2 regions of the Mesorhizobium sp. DxT genome follow, and region 2 is predicted to be linked to the other one. Evidence: predicted binding sites of a transcription regulator. Region 2 holds the regulator's gene; the other holds the start of a gene.
The links. The regulator HrcA, encoded in region 2, represses chaperone genes, less so after heat shock. The targets are predictions, from matches to a motif close to GTTAGCACTCNCNNNNNGNGAGTGCTAAC.
Positions count from the first base shown of each region.

Region 1: groES (co-chaperone GroES) is a predicted target of HrcA. The motif match lies at 2,578-2,606, and genes of this name have one in related genera.

Region 1 is NZ_JBZFLJ010000017.1:44,180-49,587, reverse strand. Features, by position in the region: gene ACVJNE_RS23295 (hypothetical protein) at 1-23, shown strand, start outside; gene ACVJNE_RS23290 (hypothetical protein) at 68-343, shown strand; gene ACVJNE_RS23285 (hypothetical protein) at 443-757, shown strand; gene ACVJNE_RS23280 (usg protein) at 1,763-2,041, opposite strand; gene ACVJNE_RS23275 (hypothetical protein) at 2,069-2,416, opposite strand; gene groES (co-chaperone GroES) at 2,751-3,065, shown strand; gene groL (chaperonin GroEL) at 3,122-4,750, shown strand.
Region 2 is NZ_JBZFLJ010000009.1:39,577-56,888, reverse strand. Features, by position in the region: gene hemW (radical SAM family heme chaperone HemW) at 1-752, opposite strand, end outside; gene ACVJNE_RS17170 (non-canonical purine NTP pyrophosphatase) at 749-1,396, opposite strand; gene ACVJNE_RS17165 (VOC family protein) at 1,397-1,807, opposite strand; gene rph (ribonuclease PH) at 1,964-2,680, opposite strand; gene hrcA (heat-inducible transcriptional repressor HrcA) at 2,831-3,901, shown strand; gene ACVJNE_RS17150 (putative quinol monooxygenase) at 3,915-4,211, shown strand; gene grpE (nucleotide exchange factor GrpE) at 4,314-4,991, shown strand; gene ACVJNE_RS17140 (trimeric intracellular cation channel family protein) at 5,119-5,751, shown strand; gene ACVJNE_RS17135 (adenosine kinase) at 5,755-6,747, opposite strand; gene ACVJNE_RS17130 (helix-turn-helix domain-containing protein) at 6,909-7,874, shown strand; gene ACVJNE_RS17125 (hypothetical protein) at 8,267-8,626, shown strand; gene ACVJNE_RS17120 (HAD family hydrolase) at 8,638-9,123, shown strand; gene ACVJNE_RS17115 (sulfate transporter family protein) at 9,243-9,974, shown strand; gene ACVJNE_RS17110 (YdeI/OmpD-associated family protein) at 9,979-10,215, opposite strand; gene ACVJNE_RS17105 (DUF2214 family protein) at 10,368-10,817, shown strand; gene nth (endonuclease III) at 10,811-11,578, opposite strand; gene ACVJNE_RS17095 (DUF2244 domain-containing protein) at 11,600-12,085, shown strand; gene ACVJNE_RS17090 (methylated-DNA--[protein]-cysteine S-methyltransferase) at 12,149-13,027, shown strand; gene ACVJNE_RS17085 (ribokinase) at 13,094-13,996, shown strand; gene ACVJNE_RS17080 (LysE family translocator) at 14,042-14,656, shown strand; gene ACVJNE_RS17075 (winged helix-turn-helix domain-containing protein) at 14,677-15,018, shown strand; gene ACVJNE_RS17070 (MmcB family DNA repair protein) at 15,023-15,523, opposite strand; gene cueR (Cu(I)-responsive transcriptional regulator) at 15,562-15,966, opposite strand; gene ACVJNE_RS17060 (L,D-transpeptidase) at 16,203-16,817, shown strand; gene ACVJNE_RS17055 (NifU family protein) at 16,928-17,312, opposite strand, start outside.

The sequences.
Region 1 (5,408 bases), on a different contig from region 2:
CCAACGACGGCGGAAAATCGTAAGGCGGCAATCCGCTGAGAACAACTTGCGAGAAAGGGAGCAGACCATGAGCAGGCGAAACTATGACGCCAGAACTGATATGCCCAAGGCCCTTTTCGTCGAAGAGCAGGGTCAAGAAGAAGCAGAATCCGGCCCGGTCGTTTCAGACAGGTTGCTGGACGTTGGGGAGCTTGAGTTCAGTTCCGAAGAATCGAGCAAACCTCTAGAAGAGGATGACGACAACGCCTTCCAGCAGAGTGACGAGGCGTTGCCAAATGATGATGACGAGGCCGCCCTGTCGCGAAGGCCTTCGCGCGAAGGAAGTCGTTTCGACGAAGTGTGATGTCTTCGCCACTTCCCAGGATGCGGTGCAGTAGACGAAATGTCCCAAAGCAAGGATGAGTGGGCACGGTTGGTTGCGCTTCCACGGCAGGAGGGCACTATGGCTAGACAGCAGATCTTGACGGACCACAATGCGATACGAGCTTGGGCAGCGGCACGCATGGGCGTCCCAGCCGTAGTCGATGTGTCGTCACAACCGGGCGTTCAACCGCATCTCCTTATCGCCTTCGATCAAGTGGCCTATGAAGATCAGGATCAAGCGGAGCGACCTCCAAATGCCGGCGGGTTCGAGCTCGTGGGATGGGACGAGTGGTTTCGTCTCTTCGATGACGCGGGGCTGGCTCTGGCTGTCCTGACTGAGAAGCCCGGTGTTCTGGATAACAGCCATCAATTCATTAAACGCGACGACCGTTAGTTATAGCAACACGTCGAACGGTGCTGGGAAGCGTCGATCAGTATCCGAGGCGGCCTCCCGCCAGGGGCCGAAACCTGACTTGGGTGCGCAGACAGCGGTTGTTTCACAAAGCCGAGGTTGCCAGTCAGGGGTCGTAGGCCGCAGAGTTCATATCAGGCGCGGGGGCGGCGAACTGACGTGATATGACCGCAACGCCGATGTCCCCGGCATTTCTTCCAACTGAAGCAGGTAACTCGTCAAGGGTGCGAACCAGCCATCTCAACAGTGACAGAACATAATATCCTGCGTGAACCCCCCAGGCTGCCCGCCGACCGTAATATGAAGTGACTGGCCAGCAGGCCCGCAATCTGTGAGACTGGGTACATCGTCAGCCATTTTCTAAGGGCGCTGACGGCTGTTTGCGACCATCATGCTCTCGCCCCAAAGGTTCGGAGATGGCTACGATGTCCGCCAAACCCGTTAACGATGGTATATTCACACCGCGCGATCTCGCTTTGATGTGCGAGGAGTTACGGCGCTCGGAAGCTCCTGACGAAGGTCCTGCAGACCGTGAAGCGCGAGCTGAGATGCTGGTTCAAACCTGGAGCCGTCAGCGGCAAGCCCGAAACGCAGACCAAAGGGAAGGCGGCGAGAGCCGAAACACCTAAGCGGTGCGATCGACGGTTGTCGGTGGAGGACGAACAAGAACTCTATATCGTCTGGCTGCTGCCTTATCTGCGTTGAAAGACCTATCTCTGTTGCGGCGATAAGAAACACGCGGATGCTTTAGTGCCGAACGCCCTGCAAACCGTCATTGCCCAGGTCCACGCTGCTCCCAGCGGCGGAGTGCGCGTGGCTGGATAGCAGAGCTAGGGGCGAGGCCGGCACCTTCTTAGCAAAGTGGACGCAATTGTATCCTCGGAAAGACCTGATGAGACTGCGGCAATATAGGTGGTCACAAGGCATCCGCTGCGCAGCGACGCACCCTAAGCCGTCTGTCGCTCGGCCTACCGCCGACCTTGTCCCTCAATGAACTGATATGATGCCGTCGACGGCCCTCCATTCCGATGGTCTGATCAGACGGTGGTGGGCGACGCGCACGGAATGAAGCGGCCCTTCCAGCGTCTCGCGCCAGTATTCCAGGAACCCGCGCAGTTCGGGGAAGCCGGGCGCAAGGTCGTATTCCTGCCAGACATAGAGCTGAAGAAGGCTGGGATGGTCCGGCATGTGATAGTGGATTTCTGCCGTGGTCAGGCCATATCCTTCCATTTGCAAATGAAACTCTCTGCTCACCGTCTTGGCCATTCAAGTCTCCAAGTTCCCGTTTGAACGTCAGGCATCCAGTCGCTGCCAATGCCCATCCGGCATCGCCTTGCGCGCCATCGCTCTCGCCTCGTCCGGGTGATCCAGTCGATGCAGGGCATCCATGATGACATTAAATGAGATTGGCTGTGGAGTACCCGGCGGGCGGCGCAGGGTCGGCATCGATTCAACCGCGCACGCATCTGACACCCAGGATGACAAAATGGCGCGTTTCTCGCCCATATTTAGCTCCGGGTCGCGAACAACATCATCGGGATGCTTGTAATGGCGCGATGGGGACAACAGGCGATCAAGCGCGACATCCTCTGCTTCAGGCGCGAGTGACGGAATGATCGTTGAGAAATCGGTTCGGCCCATAGCTTACCTCCTTTCGGATTGCCGTTCCAAACTCCAGTTGCGACCATTTTTTGTTGGCGCGTTTCAATAACGCGACCATGGCGAAAATTTTGTCGTCTCCTTCGAAAAAATCAAGCCTTTTTGTGTTCCGGGTGCCGTAGAAAGTTGCACGATTTCAGGCCCCTAGCACTCGTAACGACCAAGTGCCAAAATTTTTCGCCAGCCCTCTTGAAACGTCAAATTTCTCAAACTAGCTCCATGTGCGCGCAATGCCGCAAGGGTTGCGCACCCCGTACCGGACCCGGTCCGGTGCGGAGGAACCTCTCAAAATTTGTTTGTCCTGAAGGAGAACGAGATGACGTTCCGTCCATTGCATGACCGTATCCTGGTCCGCCGCATCGAAGCCGAGGAAAAGACGGCCGGCGGCATCATCATCCCCGACACCGCCAAGGAAAAGCCACAGGAAGGCGAAGTCATCGCCGTCGGTTCCGGCGCCCGCGACGACACCGGCAAGTTGGTCGAGCTCGACGTGAAGGTTGGCGACCGCATCCTGTTCGGCAAGTGGTCCGGCACCGAGATCAAGCTCAACGGCGAAGACCTCCTCATCATGAAGGAGAGCGACGTCATGGGCGTGATCGAAGCGACCGCCGCACTGAAGAAGGCCGCGTAAGGCTTCTTCCATTGCTCAACCAGTCAACGAAAGCTGCCTACTGAAGGAGTGATCCAATGGCTGCTAAGGAAGTCAAGTTCCATTCCGACGCGCGCGAGCGCATGCTGCGCGGTGTCGATATCCTCGCCAATGCGGTAAAGGTCACGCTCGGCCCCAAGGGCCGCAATGTCGTGATCGACAAATCGTTCGGCGCCCCGCGCATCACCAAGGATGGCGTGACTGTCGCCAAGGAAATCGAGCTTGAGGACAAGTTCGAGAACATGGGCGCCCAGATGGTGCGCGAGGTCGCAAGCAAGACAAACGATCTCGCCGGCGATGGCACCACGACCGCAACCGTCTTGGCTCAGGCGATCGTGAAGGAAGGTGCCAAGGCCGTGGCCTCCGGCATGAATCCGATGGACCTGAAGCGCGGCATCGACAAGGCCGTCGACGCAGTGGTCGCCGAGCTCAAGGCGAATGCTCGGAAGATCTCGAAGAACGACGAGATCGCGCAGGTCGGTACCATATCGGCAAACGGCGATAAGGAGATCGGCCGGTTTCTCGCGGAGGCCATGCAGAAGGTCGGCAATGAAGGCGTGATTACGGTCGAGGAAGCCAAGACTGCCGAGACCGAACTCGAGGTTGTCGAGGGTATGCAGTTCGACCGCGGCTACCTGTCGCCCTACTTCATCACCAACCAGGACAAGATGCGCGTCGAGCTCGACGAACCCTACGTGCTGATCCACGAGAAGAAGCTTTCCAATCTTCAGGCACTGCTTCCGGTTCTCGAGTCTGTGGTCCAGTCCGGAAAGCCCCTGCTGATCATTGCTGAAGATGTCGAGGGTGAGGCTCTGGCGACTCTTGTCGTCAACAAGCTGCGCGGAGGCCTCAAGGTGGCTGCGGTCAAGGCACCGGGCTTTGGCGATCGCCGCAAGGCTATGCTCGAGGACATCGCCATCCTTACCGGCGGTACCGCAATCAGCGAAGATCTCGGCATCAAGCTGGAAAACGTCACCCTCCAGATGCTGGGCCGGGCCAAGAAGGTGGTCATTGAGAAGGAGAACACCACGATCGTGGACGGTTCCGGCTCCAAGGCTGGAATCGAAGGTCGCGTGAAGCAGATCAGGGCGCAGATCGAGGAGACGACCTCGGACTACGACCGCGAGAAGCTCCAGGAGCGTCTCGCCAAACTTGCTGGCGGCGTTGCTGTTATCCGCGTCGGCGGCTCGACCGAGGTCGAGGTGAAGGAGCGCAAGGACCGGGTGGACGATGCGTTGCACGCTACGCGCGCCGCGGTCGAAGAGGGCGTATTGCCTGGCGGTGGTGTCGCTCTGCTGAGGGCGGCCAAGGCACTGGAGACCATCCAGGTCGACAACGCGGATCAGCGGACGGGTGTGGAGATTGTCCGCCGCGCGATCGAGGCGCCGGTCCGCCAGATCGCCGAAAATGCCGGTGCCGAAGGCTCGATCATCGTCGGCAAGCTGCGGGAGAAGGCCGAGTTTGGTTGGGGCTGGAACGCCCAGACCGACGAATTCGGCGATCTCTACAAGCAGGGTGTGATCGACCCGGCAAAGGTCGTTCGTACCGCATTGCAGGACGCAGCCTCCGTAGCCGGTCTGCTGGTGACGACCGAGGCGATGGTGGCTGAGAAGCCGAAGAAGGACACCGCGCCCGCCCTGCCCGCCGGCGCAGGAATGGACTTCTAGATCAACTGCGAGGCCTGCGCCCGATTACGGGCGCAGGCATCATCGATCAGGGAGGCTGTCATGAACATGGTCCCCAATATCGGCACGATCGCTCCACCGAATTGTCCGCCGAGCGATTTCGTTGGCCATCAGGCGGAATGCCGCTCAACGTTCAAGCCGTGGCTTGAAGGGTTGCTTGCCAAGGCGGAAACTGCCGGGTGGAACCGCCGGACAGTGGCTTCGACACTGATGTTTCTGTCAGCGCAGAGCGCCTCACGGCCGTCACCTACGCGTAACCGCGAGGGATGAGCCCATGCCGCTCACAGCGGCTGGACGATTTTGACACCGACGAAGGCGGTAGACCCGACTGCCGCCTTCCGGAGCAGGGAGAAGGACGTTTCGGGAGACTGAAGATGATCGTGTATTTGCCACCGTGTGTGCAGCGATTCTTCGCCGTTTTTTGTCACCACCATTTTCCTGGCCTTCTCGGGGTGCGCCGTGGCCCCTGTCGCGGCACAATCTCCATTTGCGGAAACCGTCGAAGCGCGTCCCCTTGCCGAGGGCTGGATGATGTGCCGCAAGCTGTCAACAACATTGCCGTGACCTCGCGCGCCGGCAGAAACCAACCCGCTTTTCAACGCCCCTTATTATCGCCGCTTCTTCGACCTGCCGCAGATGC
Region 2 (17,312 bases):
CCCGGCCTTGCATGGTTCGAGATTTCGTAGGCCGGAAGACCGCGTGCTGCAGTCACCTCCTGCGTCAGCCGGTAAAGATCGGCCGAATGGTCGGGATCGGGCATCGCGAATTTGCCGGCCGCATGCAGGGCATGGAAGCGCGTGCCTTCCTCGATGGTGAGCTGGTAGAGCGACAGATGATCGGCCGCATAGCCGATGGCTTCGTCGAGCTCCTTCTCCCACGCGTCCATCGACTGGCCGGGTCGCGCGTAGATCAGGTCGAAGGACAGGCGCGGGAAGGTCTCGCGCGCAAGCCGGATCGCGCCCAGCGCCTGCTCCACGTCATGCAGGCGGCCGAGGAAACGCAGGTCGCCATCGTTCAGCGCCTGCACGCCGAGCGACACGCGGTTGACCCCCGCGTCGCGATAGCCGCGAAAGCGCGTCGCCTCGACCGAGGACGGGTTTGCCTCCAGCGTCACCTCGATGTCGGCCGGCACGGTCCAGTTGGCGGCGATCGCCTCCAGCACGGCTCCAACGGTCTGCGGCTTCATCAGCGAAGGCGTGCCGCCCCCGAGGAAGATCGAGGTCACCTCGCGCGGACCGGTGCGCTCCCGCATCGATGCCATCTCGGCCGCGAATGCGGCAGCGAAACGCTCCTCGTCGACCTTCTGGTGGCGGACATGGCTGTTGAAGTCGCAATAAGGGCACTTGGCCGCGCAGAAAGGCCAATGAACATAGACACCGAAGCCGGGCTGCCGGTCGTCAGGGATCATGCGTCAACCAGCATGGCGTTGGCGAAGCGGGCGAAGGCGCGGGCGCGGTGCGACAGGCCGAGGTCGCCGCGGCCGGCTTCCCAGGAATGCTTCTGCGAGGCCGGCATCTCGCCGAACGTCTCGTCGTAACCGTCCGGCTTGAAGACCGGGTCGTAGCCGAAGCCGCGCTCGCCGCGTGGCGGCCAGACCAGCGTGCCCTCGACCTCGCCGCGGAAATATTCGGCATGGCCATCGGGCCAGCACAGACAGAGCACCGCCACGAAGCGCCCGGTGCGGGCGTCCGGGGTCACCGCACCTTTTTCCCGCAGGAGGTCTTCCACCTTGCGCATTGCCATGCCGAAATCGCGGCCGTCAGCGGTTTCGGCCCAGTCGGCCGTGTAGACGCCCGGCGCGCCGTCGAGCGCGTCGACGACAAGCCCGCTGTCGTCGGAGAGCGCCGGCAGCCCGGTTGCCGAAGCCGCGGCATAAGCCTTGATGTAGGCGTTTTCCTCGAAGGTCGTGCCGGTCTCGGCAGGTTCCGGCAGTCCGTAATCCGCGGCTGATCCAGCCTCCAGTCCGAACGGCGCGATCAGTTCGGCAATCTCGGCCAGCTTGCCCTTGTTGTGGCTCGCCACAACGATCTTCGCTGCCTCAAGCTTCCGCATCTAAAGCCCCCAGATCTTCGGGTTTGCGATTTCGATCGAATTGCCTGCCGGATCGCGAAAGTAGATCGAGCGTCCACCCTGGGGCCACTCGAAATCGGCCTCGATGACGATCCCGCGCCCCTCGATGCGGGTTTTCCACTGCTCGATCTCATCCTCGGTTCCGCGAAAGCACAGATGCCCGGCGCCGCTGGTGCCGTGGGGCGGCACAGGCAGCCGCGCATCGGATGCCGGGGGCTGTACGGTCTTGTCCGGATCGAAGAGCAGCAGGACGCCGTCTCCGCAGCGGAAGAACACGTGGCGGCCGTCCACCTTCGCAATGCGCTCCAGCCCCATCACCTCGGCATAGAAAGCCTCGGCCTCGTCGAGATCATCGACATAGAGCGCGGTTTCGAGGATGCCGGAGGGGGTCATGATGAACCCCGCGAACGCAAAGCGTTGGTGCAGCGATACCCCCACCCCTTACCCCTCCCCACAAGGGGGAGGGGGATTCTGAGGCGCCGATGCCCCCCTCCCCCTTGTGGGGAGGGGTAAGGGGTGGGGGTCTGAAAAAGAACCATATGGCCGCCCTTACGCGATCGCCATCTTCTGCAGATTGACCAGCCGGCTGATGCCGGAGCGTGCCAGCGCCATCAGCGCGGCGAATTCCTCCTCCGAGAAAGGCTCGCCCTCGGCGGTGCCCTGTATCTCGACGATGCCGCCCTTGCCGGTCATGACGAAATTGGCGTCGGTGCCGGCCGAGGAATCCTCGTCATAGTCGAGATCGATCACCGGCACGCCATTGTGGATGCCGCAGGAGATGGCGGCCACATGGTCCTTCAGCACCTTGCCGACGCTGACCATCTGGCGCGCTTCCATCCATTTGAGGCAGTCGTGCAGCGCCACGAAGCCGCCAGTGATCGCGGCCGTGCGCGTGCCGCCATCGGCCTGCAGCACGTCGCAGTCGACGGTGATCTGCATCTCGCCGAGCGCCTGCAGGTCGATCACAGCGCGCAGCGAACGGCCGATCAGCCGCTGGATCTCCAGCGTGCGGCCACCCTGCTTGCCGGACGAAGCCTCGCGGCGCATTCGATCGCCGGTCGAGCGTGGCAGCATCCCATACTCGGCCGTCACCCAGCCCTTGCCGGAATTGCGCATCCAGCCGGGAACGCGTTCTTCCAGGCTGGCGGTGCAAAGCACATGAGTGTCACCGAACCTGACGAGGCACGAGCCCTCGGCATGTTTGGAAAAGCCGCGTTCGAAGGAGATTGCCCGCATCTCGTCGGGCTGGCGCTTGGATGGCCGCATGGATTCTGTCCGGTCCTGTTCAATGTGCCGGGGCTTGTAGCCGCAGCAACGGCGCGACGCAAAGGAAAAGGCAAACAGCGCACGACCTTCACAGCCGTTGCGCCCGCGCAGCCGACGATTATATCCTCCATTGAACGAGACAGGCAGACAATGACCAAGCCAGTGATGGACCAGCAGTTGCAGTCGCTCGACGCACGCTCGCGCGACATCTTCCGGATGATTGTCGACAGCTACCTGCGCGACGGTGAGCCGTTGGGTTCGCGCAACCTTTCGCGGCTGTTGCCGCAATCGCTCTCACCGGCGACGATTCGCAACGTGATGAGCGATCTGGAACAGCTCGGGCTGATCTACGCACCACACGTTTCGGCCGGACGGTTGCCCACCCAGCAGGGTCTGCGCTTCTTCGTCGACGCCTTCATGGAGGTCGGCGACCTTTCCGACGACGAACGTCGCGTGATCGATGCGCAGGTCAAGGCATCCGGCAGCGGCGCGACGCTGGAGCACATGCTGACCGAGGCGAGCCAGATGCTTTCCGGCATGTCGCGCGGCGCAGGCCTGGTGCTTGCCACCAAGAACGAGGTGCCGCTCAAGCATATCGAGTTCATCCAGCTCGAGCCTACGCGAGCGCTCGCCGTGATGGTCTCGCAGAACGGGGATGTGGAAAACCGTGTCGTCGAATTGCCGGCCGGTGTCACGGCATCGCAGCTTCACGAGGCGTCGAACTTCCTCAATGCCCATATCCGGGGCCGCACGCTGGCGGAGGCGCGAGCGGAGATCGCCAAGCTCAAGGAAGAGACCAAGACCGCGCTCGACGCGCTGTCCCAGGACCTCGTGGAACGCGGACTCGCAATCTGGGCCGGCGCAGAAAGCGGGCTGCCTGCGCGGCTGATCGTGCGCGGCCGGTCCAACCTTCTGGAAAACATAACGGCCGAAGCGGACCTAGACCTGCTGCGCCACCTGTTCGACGATCTGGAAACCAAGGAAGGCCTGATCCAGCTTCTCGACCTCGCCGAGGAAGGCTCCGGCGTACGCATCTTCATCGGCTCCGAGAACAAGCTGTTCTCGCTGTCGGGCTCGTCGCTGGTGGTCGCGCCCTATCGCGACAAGGATGCCCGCGTCGTCGGCGCGCTGGGCGTGATCGGGCCGACACGGCTCAACTATGCCCGTATCGTGCCGATGGTGGATTACACCGCGCAGGTCATCAGCCGCCTGTTGCGCTAGGAAGGAAATCGACATGTACCGACTGATCGGCAGGATGCGGGCGAAGCCCGGCCAGCGCGACGCCCTTCTCGGCCTGCTGCTCGAAGGCAGCGGTGATATGCCCGGCTGCCTCAGCTACATCGTGGCCCGCGACCCCGCCGACGGCGATGCGATCTGGGTGACGGAGGTCTGGACCGACGAGGCCAGCCACAAGGCGTCACTTGCACTGCCTGCCGTTCAGGCCGCAATTACCAAGGCACGGCCGCTGATCGCCGGCTTCGACAGCCATACGGTCACCGAGCCGGTGGCGGGCATTGGCCTGCCTGGATAGGAACCTTTTCCCCTCCCTTTGCATCCGGCTCTTGATTTTCGCGCCCCGAACATCGATATCGGGCGCAACTTTCAAGAACCATTCCAAAGACGGGATCTGGCGATGAGCGAACAGCCAAAAGACGAACGCGCGCCCGAGCAAACCGCGGCAAAGAGCGAGTATGCCGAAACGGCTGCAACCGGTGAGGCCTTCCAGGCCGAAACGGAGGCCGATGCGCAGGGGCAGGCAGCCGATTATGAAGCTGTCGTGCGGCTGGTAAAGGAAAACGAGGAACTTAAGGACCGTGCACTGCGGCTTGCGGCGGAGATGGAGAACCTGCGCCGGCGCACCCAGCGCGACGTGCAGGACGCCAAGTCCTATGCGATCGCCAATTTCGCGCGCGACATGCTGCAGGTGTCCGACAATCTGCGCCGCGCGCTCGACGCCATTCCGGCCGAGGCCAAGGCTGCGGGCGATGCCGGCTTCACCGCTCTGATCGAAGGCGTCGACATGACAGAGCGTGCGATGCTGTCGGCACTCGAGCGCCATGGCGTCAAGAAGCTGGAGCCGATCGGCGAAAAGTTCGATCCGCATTTCCATCAGGCGATGTTCGAGGTGCCCAATCCCGAAGTGCCGGCCAATACGGTCGTGCAGGTTGTGCAGACCGGCTACGTCATCGGCGAGCGCGTCCTGCGCCCGGCCATGGTCGGCGTGGCCAAGGGCGGCCCGAAACAGCCTGCCGAGCAGGCGGCGCCCGCAGAACCCGGCCCGCCGGACCCCCAGGCGGAAAAGGACGCCTGAACAGGACCATCGTCGCCCGATCGAAACTCGTCAGTGCGTCCTTCGAGGCCCACCGTGGTTCTCGAACCGGCATTGCTACCTTCCACACGCCAAGCCCTTCCGCTAGAGATCGTAGCGGGAGGTCGCGATGGACCAGATCATCTTCCTCGACTATGCCGGCGTCGCGGTGTTTGCCGCGACCGGCGCGCTCGCGGCATCGCGCAAGGAACTCGATGTCATCGGCTTCCTGTTCCTGGCCGGCGTGACCGGCGTCGGCGGCGGCACGTTCCGCGATCTCATCCTCGACGTACCGGTGTTCTGGGTGCAGAACCACGACTACCTGCTGGTCTGCGCGGTGATGGCGGTGGCCGTCTACTTCTCCGCCCACCTGATCGAGTCACGCTACCGTCTGCTGCTGTGGCTCGACGCAGTGGGGCTGGCCGCCTACTGCGTGTTCGGCGCCTGGAAAGGGCTGGTCGTAACCGGTTCAGCGATGGTTGCCATCGTCATGGGCATGCTGACGGCCACCTTCGGCGGCATCCTGCGCGACATTCTTTCAGGCGAACCATCGGTGCTGCTGCGTCCTGAAATCTACGTCACCTCCGCCATGGCGGGCGCGGTGACCTTTACAGTCCTCGACATCGCGGGCCTGCCGCTGCTTTTGGCCGCCGTCCCTGCCTTTCTCGTCGCATTCGCCATTCGTGGCGGCGCATTGCGCTTCGGCTGGTCGTTCCCGCCCTACAAGAGCCGACCCGGCCGGCGTCCGGAGGATATCCCGTGAGCGTCAGGCCAGTCCGTGCTGCTGGGCTTCCTCCAGCAGATTCTGGCGCGGGCGCGGGCCGATCTGCTGGATAACCAGCCCGGCGGCAAGAGAACCCAGAGCGCCACAATCGGCAAGGCTGCGCTCGGCCGTATAACCGTACAGGAAACCAGCCGCATAAAGGTCGCCGGCGCCCGTGGTGTCGACCAGTTCAGCGATCTCGATGGCATCGACCTGTACGGTCTCCTCACCGCGCACGACGACCGAGCCGCGCTCGGAGCGCGTCACGGCGGCAATCTTGCAATCCTTGCGGATCGCATCCAGCCCCGCCTCGAAGGAAGAGGTCTGATAAAGCGACTTCAGTTCGCTCTCATTGGCGAAAACGATATCCACCATGCCGGAGCGCATCAGCTCGAGGAACTCCTCGCGGTAGCGGTCGACGCAGAACGGATCGGACAGTGTCATCGAGACCTCGCGGCCAGCCGCATGCGCGTGACGCGCGGCCATGCGGATCGCCTCCTTGGCACGTGGCGGATCCCACAGGTAACCCTCGAAATAGGTCACCTTGGCGCCGCTTGCCTTCTCGGCCTCCACATCTTCCGGTCCGAGCTCGACGCAGGCGCCGAGATAGGTGTTCATCGACCGCTCGCCGTCCGGCGTGACGAAGATCATCGAGCGCGCCGTGGGTGGCTCCCCGGACAGCGGCCTGGTGTCGAAAGCGACGCCCTGCGCGCGGATGTCGTGCGTGTAGATCGTGCCAAGATGATCGTTGGACACCTTGCCGAAATAGGCAGCACGTGCGCCGAAGCTTGCAATGCCAGCAGCCGTGTTGCCCGCGCTGCCGCCCGACGCCTCGATCGCCGGCCCCATGCGGCTGTACAGAAGCTCGGCACGCTCGGCGTCGATAAGGTTCATCGCCCCCTTGATGATGCCGTTGTCGGTCAGGAAGGCTTCGTCGCAGCGCGCGATGATGTCCACGATCGCATTGCCGATGCAGAGCACGTCGTACTGGCTCATGAATGTCTCCGAAGTGCCGGCAAGCGGTCGCCTGCCAAGCATTGAACATCGGGCGGGTTTAGCCGCTGTGCCCCGAAATGCAAGTCCGCGCGCAACAAGGCTGTTCATCCAAATCAAACTTGAGTATAGGCGCGCATCCTTTCTGACGTTACGGCAATCCCATGGCCGAAAGCTGGTCCTTTCATTTCGACGGCAAGCATCCCGAACGCCGCTATCGCAGCGGACGCGTGCAGTATCTTGACGGCCCGTTTCAAGGCTGGATGGAGGGTTCCGAGCTTCGCCCGGGGTTTCATCTCTACCGGATCAACGGCATTTCCACGCATCGCTACGAGCTTGCCCCCAAAGGCGTGATGCGGCGCGGTTCGCTCGTTCTCGGCAATATGCTCGGAGGCGCCGGCTGCGTGAAAACAGGCGACGCTGAAGACCAGAGCTGGCGGGACGACCGCAACTTCTTCGCGCTAACGCCCGAGACGCCGGTTTCCTATCACATTCAGCCCGGCAAGACATGGAGCACAGTGGGTGTCGTACTCGAACCGCAGACGCTGGCGGAACTGACGGCCGGCGACGATCTGCCCGGCCTCGCGCGCAACGCCATTGATGGTAAATCCCGGCCGTTCAGCATGATGCGGCCGCTTGACGGCCCTGCAACGGCGCAGCTTGCAGACGATATCATCAACATGAACTATCAGGGCAAGATGGGAGAGCTCTATCGCCAGGCCAAGGCGATGGAGTTTCTGGCGCGCCTGCTGGATATGCTCGACACCCCGGTCGATGCGCGCGCGCTTACGGCGCGCGAGAAGACACGTATACGCGAGGCTCGCGAGCGGCTGCTGGCCGATCTGCGAAACCCGCCCGATCTGCACGAGCTCGCGCATTCCGTCGGCCTGAGCGCCAAACGGCTCAACCAGGGCTTTCGCATGGTCTTCGGCACAACGGTGTTCGATCATCTGCGTGACGCCCGGCTCGACCGCGCACGGCAATTGATCGCCGAGGGCAGCGACATGCCGCTGAAGCAGCTGGCCTGGGAAATGGGCTACGGCCACCCGACGAACTTCATCAGCGCCTATCGGCGCCGCTTCGGCATCTCGCCTGCACGGCACCGGCGCGACGGTTTCCCCGAAGACTGACCTGCATCTCCCTCTGCCACCCTATGCGCGCGGGGCAAAAGCTATGCGTGCGTGAATTACCGTTGCCGATGTCGCGGCGCCGCGACTACTCGTCCGCCATCTGCGAAGGGGCTCCCCGGTCTGCTCGAGCCCTTCGCAGGCAATCGCAGGCGAGACGTAGATCGGCTGGTCAACATCCACTCGGCTTGCTTGCCCGAAGGGCCGGCCCGCACCGCGTCGGGTCGGCCCACAGGCAATTCTTGCGTGGATGCAACGGCCGAACCGCCGCGCCGCAACCCGCTCCTCAACTCATATGCACGGATCATGCTCATGAAGGCATTCATCACTCCTTTCACGCCGCTGCCGGCGTTCCGCTCCGACAGAATTCCCAGACCAACCGTACGGTGGTTGCCATGAACAGGCTCGCAATCGTCGTGCTATGCACCGTGCTCGCTGGATGCAGCCAGACCTCGACGCCGGCTAGCCCCACTTCGGCCAGCAGCACCGCAGCAACGGCGGCAACATCGCGGACCCCAGCGCGCCAGGCTGCTTCCGCTGCAAACGCCTGCGATACGGCAATCAGGAACCAGGCCAACTCGGCGATGCTGGGCGGCGCGCTTGGCATGGTCGGTGGTCTCGGTGGCTTCGGGGGACGTGGCGGCATGGTTGCCGCGCAGGTCGCCTCGACCGCCGGCGGTGCGATAGCCAGATCCCAGCAAGCGCAAGCCCAGGCCAATGTGATGCGCGAATGCCAGGCACGACAGGGCTACTAGAGGGACCCCACATGAAACGGATAAAGTCTGCGCTGCTGGCCGCGCTGGCATCGCTTTTCCTTGCCTCCTATGCAGTCGCACTGGAAAGCAGGCAGGCGGCGATCGTCGCCGACGTGCTGGAGACACTGGCGGCGGAACGCGGCGAGCCGGTCTATTACGACGACGAGGCCGCGGACGACTGGCATGAATTCGACGCCGACGGTGACGGGCTCATTCCGGCAGCCGGCTTTACCCGCGAGAGCTGGCAAGTCGCCTACGAGCAGACGATGAAAGGTCTTATCGCACTGATGCCGCAGTCCGAATTCGACGCCATGTTCGGCAATGTCGAGGAGAAGGTCGCCGCGCTTCAGGGCCTGACCGCCGAACAGAAGCGCGAGCTGGCGGGCGACTTCATGGCTGAGGCGGAGCGGGTGAAGGCCTATAGGGCCGAAGGTGCGACCTTTGCCGAAGCGGTGCGGCCCGTGGCCAGCCGGTTGCGCGCGCTCGGCGACCAGTAGTTCAAGCACGTTCGCCGAGGCGGCGGCGTCGTGCCGGGCCTCCGCATCCCTCAGTGCGGAGGCCCACTTCTTGCAGCGGAGGGAGCGGCTGCCTATCTGCGGATGATGCAGGTGCGCCCATGATCCTCCAAGCAGCATCCGCGGCTCTAGGCCGCCTGTTCACGCCCGAATTCCGCGCCGTCTTCTTCAAGACGCTGGGGCTCACCATTCTCGCGCTCATCGGCCTGTGGTTCGCGATCGGCGGCCTGTTCGACGTACTGGCCCTGCCCACGCTGCAGGAGCTGATGCCCGACCTGCCGGGATGGGCGGCCTGGTTCGGCGTTGCTGCGACATTCGTTGCCGGCCTGATGCTGGCGCTGGGCCTCGGCCTGCTGATCGCGCCGGTGACCGCCATCATCGCCGGCTTCTTCCTTGACGATGTCGCCGAGATCGTCGAACGCGAGGACTATCCGCAGGACGTGCCCGGCAAGGCTCTGCCTCTGATGACGGCGGCAATCGTCTCGGCCAAGTTCCTCGGCCTCGTCTTGCTCGGCAATCTTCTGGCGCTGCTTCTGCTGCTGGTGCCGGGCGTCAATCTGATCGCGTTCTTTGTCGTCAACGGCTATCTGCTCGGCCGGGAATTCTTCGAGTTCGCGGCCATGCGCTTCCGCAGCGAGGCCGATGCGAAGGCCCTGCGCCGCCGCAATGCCGGCACGGTGTTCGGCGCCGGGCTGTTGATCGCCGCCGTCCTGTCCGTACCCATCGTCAACCTGCTCGCGCCGCTGTTCGCCGCAGCGATGATGGTGCACCTGCACAAGCTGGTGTCGGTGCGCGAAAGCCGGTCCACGCCTGCAGCCGCGCGCGCTTACTGACCGGTCAGTCGGTCCCGCCGTTCCACTTCATGTTCATGTAGACATCGCCGCGCTTCAGCTCGTCCAGCATCTGGTCGAGACGTTTGCGCCGCGTCTGCTCGCGCGCGGAGCGTGCGATCCACCCGATATAATCGTTGCGCTGGTAGGCGGGCCGCGCGTCGTAGCTTGCCATCAATCCGTCTTCGTCAAGCGCGTCGCGCACGAAGGCGGGCATCGGGTGCAGGGGGCGTTTCAGGACCATGGACGGACTTTATCGCCGCGAGAATGGCAGGCAAGGTGCCTCGCTCTCGTTCCTGCCATCGCTGTCTGCGCAACCACCGCGTCTTGACAGCGGAAAGATTCGTATCTATCCAATCTTTACGTTGTAAACATTTGTCCGAGGGGACTCACCCGATGACCGATCTCATTCTGGCCATCCTCCATCACCTGCTCGTTTTTGCGCTGTTTTCCATCTTCGCGGTTCAGATGACGCTCGTGCGCCCGGGGCTGGAAGCCTCCACTGTCAGCCGCCTCGCGCGACTGGACGGCGCCTATGGCGCGCTTGCGATGGCGGTCATCATCGTCGGTTTCGCGCGGGCGATCTTCGGTCTCAAGGGATGGGACTACTATAGCACCTACTGGGTATTCTGGGCCAAGGTCGGCGCCTTTCTGCTGGTCGGCCTGCTGTCGGTGCCGCCGACGCTTCGCTTCCGCCGCTGGCTCGGCGCTGCCAGGGCCGACGCAGGCTACATCGTGCCGGACGACGAGGTCGGCGCGGTTAGAACGTGGCTCGGCCGCGAAGGGCTGGTCCTGCTGCTGATCCCCATCCTGGCCGCGATGCTGGCGCGCGGTATCGGCTACTGAGCCGCCAAAGGCTCGGGATCGCCGATCGGCACCAGTGGCGCGGGGGTGGAAGTGGTCTTGTCCGGCGATTTGCAGATGTCGGCGATGACGCAGGCCGGACAATCCGGCTTGCGCGCCTTGCAGACGTAGCGGCCGTGCAGGATCAGCCAGTGATGCGCATGGCGCATGTATTTGTCGGGGATGATACGCACGAGCGTGTCTTCCACCTGTTCGGGCGTCTTGCCCGGGGCCAGGCCGATACGGTTGCCGATCCGCAATATGTGGGTGTCGACCGCCATGGTCGGCTGGCCGAAGGACATGTTGAGCACCACATTCGCGGTCTTGCGGCCGACGCCGGGCAACGTCACCAGCTCCTCGCGGGTCTGCGGCACCGCGCCGCCGAAATCGCGGATCAGCGCCTGCGATAGTGCGATGACGTTGCGGGCCTTGTTGCGCCAGAGCCCGATGGTGCGAATGTGTTGACCGACCGCCTCCTCGCCCAGCGCAAGCATCTTTTCGGGTGTGTCTGCGACTGCGAACAGCGCCCGCGTGGCGCGGTTAACCCCGGCATCCGTCGCCTGCGCCGACAGCACCACCGCGACCAGCAGCGTGAACGCATTGACATGCTCGAGTTCGCCCTTCGGCTCGGCGCGCTGCACCGAAAAGCGGCGGAATATCTCGTCGATCTCGTGCGGCGTGTAGAGGGTCCGGCGGCGACGGCTTGCGGCGGGCCGCTTGGGCTGCGACGCCGCGGCCGCCTTTTTGCTATTGGGCTTTTCCATGGGCACTCTATACTCCGTGCCATGGACGAAACGAAAGCCGCAGACGAGCCGATTTTCCGCGCGCTGCTGACCCCCTACCGCTCATTGGGACGGACGGGTTTCATCGTGCTGATGAGCGTGCTCGGCGTGATCTGGCTCGGCACCGGCCTGTTCTTCATGTCGATCGGCGCATGGCCGGTTTTCGGCTTCTTCGGCCTCGACATGGTGGCGATCTACGTCGCCTTCCGGTTGAACTATCGCGCCGCACGGGTGCGCGAGGAGGTGTCGGTGTCGCGCAGCGCGCTCGACATCCGCAAGATCGCACCTTCGGGCCGCACCGAGGCACACCGCTTCAACCCCTTTTGGACACGGTTCCGCGTCGCGCGCCACGACGAGATCGGCATCACCGACATGGCCGTCGAAGGCGAAGGAAAACGGGTCGGAATCGGCTCGTTCCTCAACCCGGACGACCGCGAGAGTTTCGCAACAGCCTTCGGCCGCGCGCTCGCCACGGCCAAGGCCGGATAAGGCAGGAATCGGGTGGCGAAGACGACCGTGCAAAACGATATTGGCGTTCAAGGAGATATTGCCATGAACGCACAGACCGCCATCCTGCAACGCGACGTGACGCCGGTCGGCAACGACTACGAGGTCGTCCGGCGCGCCATCGAAAAGATCAGCCTCGACTATCGCGACCAGCCGTCGCTGGAAGAGCTAGCGGCGGATGTCGGCGATACGCCGACCGGGCTGCAGAAGCTGTTCACCCGCTGGGCCGGACTTTCTCCCAAGGGCTTCCTCCAGGCGGTGACGCTCGACCATGCCCGCCGGCTGCTCGACCAGGGCATGCCGCTTCTCGACACCGCCTTCGAGGTCGGCATGTCGGGGCCGGGGCGGCTGCATGACCTCTTCGTCACTCACGAGGCGATGTCGCCCGGCGACTACAAGAGCCGCGGCAAGGGCCTGACCATCCGCTACGGCTATCATCTGTCGCCGTTCGGAATCGCGCTCGTCATGGTGACCGATCGCGGGCTTGCCGGCCTTGCCTTCTGCGATCAGGGTGGCGAGCGAGCGGCCTTCGAGGATATGTCCGGCCGCTGGCCGAACGCGACCTATGTCGAAGACCTTTCGGCGACGACGCCCTATGCCGGGCGCGTCTTCGAACCGTCGCGCTGGCGCGCCGACGAACCGTTGCGCGTGGTGTTGATCGGAACCGACTTCCAGGTCCGCGTCTGGGAAGCGCTGCTCAAGATCCCGATGAACCGGGCGCGCACCTATTCGTCGATCGCGGCCGAGATCGGCAATCCGACTGCAAGCCGGGCGGTTGGCGCAGCCGTCGGGGCCAATCCGGTTTCCTTCGTGGTTCCCTGCCATCGGGCACTGGGCAAGTCAGGCGCCCTCACCGGCTACCACTGGGGCCTGACGCGCAAGCGCGCCATTCTCGGCTGGGAGGCTGGACAGGTCGCAAGCTGACCGGTCTTACTCCACGCCTGCAAATCGGCTAAAGCCTCCCGGGACATCATCTAGGGAGGCTTTTTCGTGATAACCGTCATCGGCTCCGCCAATCTCGACCTGATCGCCACCGTCGATCGCCTGCCTCGACCGGGCGAAACGGTTCCCGGCGACGGCTTCTCCACGGCGCCGGGCGGCAAGGGCGCCAATCAGGCTCTCGCTGCGCGGCGCGCCGGCGCCGATGTGCGGATGGTCGGCGCGGTCGGCCAGGACGCCTTTGCGGACCAGGCGTTGGCGCTGCTGCAGGAGGGCGGCGTCGACCTGTCCCAAATGCGCCGGGCCGAGACCGCGACGGGTATCGCCGTGATCCTGGTGGAAGCCGCGGGCGAGAACGTGATCGCGATCGTGCCGGGCGGCAATGGCACGGTTTCGCCTGCCGATGTGGCGACGGCGAAACTGTCGGCCGACGATTTCCTGATGATGCAGCTCGAAATCCCGCTCGATGCCGTCGAGGCGGCACTTGCCGCGGCACGACAGGCCGGCGCGCCGTCGATGCTCAACACCGCGCCCTTCCGCGCCGAGGCAGGCAAGCTGCTCGCCGAAGCGGATTATGTGGTCGCCAACGAAACCGAGTTTGACCTCTACGCGGACGCACTCGACCTAGCGGGCGACGACCGCGAAGCCAGGATGCGGGATTTCTGCGCCCGCACCGGCCGCATCGTTGTCGTCACGCTGGGTGCTGAAGGCGTCATGGCCGCGACGCCGGACGGCGTGGTTCGCGCGCGCGGCCTCGCCATCACGCCGGTTGATACGGTGGGCGCAGGCGACACCTTCTGCGGCTATCTGGCGGCCAGCCTCGAGCAGGGGCTTGCGCTTGAAGAGGCGCTGCGGCGCGCGGCAGTCGCCGGCTCGCTTGCCTGCCTGAAACCCGGCGCACAGCCAGCCATACCCTTTGCCGCCGAAATCGACGAGGCGCTGAAAGCGAATTGAACCACATCCGGACTCGTGCAAGCTTGCGCCTTCCGGAGGACGTCCATGAACCCTGAAGCCTATTTCGCCTATCTCGCCGTCTGCCTGGTCGCGATCATCGTTCCAGGCCCGACCAACACGCTCATCGTCGCCAACGGCATGCGCCACGGCACCAAGGCGGGGCTGCTCAACGTCGCCGGAACCCAGGCCGGGCTCGCGCTGATGCTGGCCATCGCGGGTTTCGGGCTGACATCGGTGGTCGAGACCGCCGGGCATTGGTTCGAATGGATCAAGTTGCTGGGCGCGGCCTATCTGATCTGGGTCGGATGGCAGATGATCCGCGCCAGCGGCCGCATCGATAATTCACCAACGGCCCGCAAGCCGCGCGGCGGCTTTTTCATGCAGGGCCTGCTGGTCTGCCTTGGCAATCCCAAGCAGCTCCTGTTCTTCGGCGCGCTGCTGCCGCAGTTCATCGATCCGGCGGCCGACCACGCGATGCAGATCGCGATCCTCGGCGTCACCGCGCTTTCGCTCGCCGCCCTTTGCGACGGCGCCTATGCGCTCGCCTCCGGCCAGATCGGCCGCGCGCTTTCCGAGCGCGTCGTCAGGACCATTACCCGCGTTAGCGGCGGGATGCTGATCGGCGGCGGGCTCTGGCTCGCTTTCTCGCGGGCGAAATAGGGCCGCTGGAAAGGAAAGACGTGCCGTCGCTCAGCTTGCGCATCAATCTCGATCCCGAAGGTCGCATCGGGCCGGGCAAGATCGAACTCCTGGAGCATATCGCATCCTTCGGCTCGATTTCGGCCGGCGCCCGGCAGATGAACATGTCCTACAAGCATGCCTGGGACCTCGTGGAGGAGATGAACCAGCTCTTCGGCAAGCCGGTGCTCGACACGCAGAAAGGCGGCCAGCGCGGCGGCGGCGCGCAACTCACCCCGACCGGTCTTGCGCTCGTCAGCCGGTTTCGCGCGATCGAACGGGCGGCTCTCGCCGCAGCCGAGCCGCATATGGCCGCGCTTCAGTCCGAAATCGGCGAGGACTGATTCCCTATTCGCTCTCGCCGTCGAGCGCAGGGATGGCCACGCCTGCGATTTCGGCCGCGGTCAGCCGGGCCGCGCTGGCGCGCGCGATCCGCAGCATGAGCGCCTTGCGGGTCGCAGGCGGCAGCCGGTGCTCCGGCGCATCGCGCAGGATCTCCGCGCCGTAACCGTCGGAGAGTATGAAGCCGCATTCGTCCGGAAAAATCCCGGCCGGCACTTCCGGATGCGTGGCGAAGAAGAAGCGGTCGGAATGTAGCCGGTATTCCGGCCATTTGCGATCGACCCGGAAGTCCTCGATCGAGGACTTGATCTCGATGATCCAGATGTCGCCCTTGCGCGTCAGCGCAACGAGATCGGCGCGCCGTCCGGAGGCCAGCGATATTTCGGGGATCACGGAGGCGCCCATTTCCATGAGCAGTCGCTGGACGCCGCGACGCACCACCATGGCGCGCTCGGACTGGCGTCCGTCGGCCAGGGGATTTACGGGAATCGGAGAGATGATCGGCATGGAGCGAGAATGGCATCAAAGGCGTCGGCATTGAACCGTCAGGCGTGCGTATCCTGCAACGCTCCCGCCATATCGTCGAGGATCGGGCAATCGGGCCGGTCGTCGCCGTGGCAGGCCGTGATCAGGCGGTTCAGCGTGCGGCGCATCGATTCCAGTTCGCGCATCTTCTCCTCGATCGCCGCGACATGCGCGATCGCGATCTCGCGCACGTCATGGCTGGCGCGGCTTCGGTCCCTGTAGAGCGTCATGAGCTGCCGGCATTCATCGATCGAGAAGCCCAGGCCCCGGGCGCGCTTCAGGAAAGCCAGCCGATGCACGTCGTCGCCGGAATAGTCGCGATAGCCGTTTGCCGACCTGTCCGGCTTCAGCAAGCCGGCGTCCTCATAGTAACGGATGGTCTTGGCTGGAAGACCCGAGCGCCGGGCGGCTGCCGAAACGTTCATCTAACACCTCTCTTTAGCTATGCCCGCCCTCGAAAGGATGAGCAATGTGGAGCGCGTTTTCTTCACGAAGCCGTGAGAATGTTGCGCATTTACCATAGACCTGCAGTAAGCTGCGACGGGGTCGTTGCACATGGGCGTCGGAGACTTGGCAAACGCCGCTGGGTAAGCCAAACAGACCATGGCAGAAATACGGCTCGAATCGGGCAACAAGCTGGCTGTGGGGGTTTGAGTATCATATGCGACTGAAGACGCTTTTCATCGTTGCGGCGCTTGGGGCTGCAACTGCGCTTGCGGGATGTAGCACCGGGGGCACGATCTTCACCTCGGAATACGGTGCCAAGAAAGACTCCGGCTACCAGCTTCCGCAGATTCCGATCAACAAGGTGCCGAGGCAGTATCACCGGCAGATCGTCAAGTACGACACCAGCGAGAAGCCCGGCACGATCATTGTCGATACCAGCGACAAGTTCCTCTATTTCGTGATGGGCGACGGCAAGGCCATGCGCTACGGCATCGGCGTTGGCCGCGAAGGCTTCGAGTGGAACGGCACGGCGCGCATCGCGATGAAGCGCGAGTGGCCGACCTGGACGCCGCCGGCAGCGATGATCGGTCGCCAGCCCGAGCTCGCCAAGTGGCGAGGCGGACAGCCGGGTGGCCTCAGCAACCCGCTCGGCGCGCGCGCGCTGTATCTCTTCAACAAGGGTGGCGACACCGGTTACCGGCTGCATGGCACGCCGGAATGGAATTCGATCGGCAAGGCGATGTCGTCCGGCTGCATCCGAATGATCAACCAGGACGTCATCGACCTCTACGAGCGCGCCGACGTGGGCGCGAAGGTGATCGTGAAATAAGGCGGACCGTCTAGGCAACACTGACGTCCCAATGCAGAAAACCGGGCGCAAGCCCGGTTTTTTGTTGTTCATCGGCAGGTCGCTCGGTTGAGCGAATTATCGGGCAGCGTTCAGGAAATCTGCTCGACCTGCTGCACTTCGGGCACGAAGTGGCGCAACAGGTTCTGGATGCCGTGCTTGAGCGTGGCGGTCGAAGACGGGCAGCCGGCGCAAGCACCCTTCATGTGCAGGAAGACCGTGCCGTTCTCGTATCCACGGAAGGTGATATCGCCGCCGTCCTGCGCCACGGCCGGACGAACGCGGGTGTCGAGCAGCTCCTTGATCGTCAGGACGATCTCCTCGTCCTCCTTTTCGTAGAACTCCTCGCCAGCGCTTGCAGCGCGACCTTCCGCTGCCGCGTTCAACGAAGCCATGACCGGCTGGCCGGACATGAAATGCTCCATGATCGTGCCGAGGATCGCCGGCTTGAGGTGCTGCCAGTCGTGCTCGTCGGAC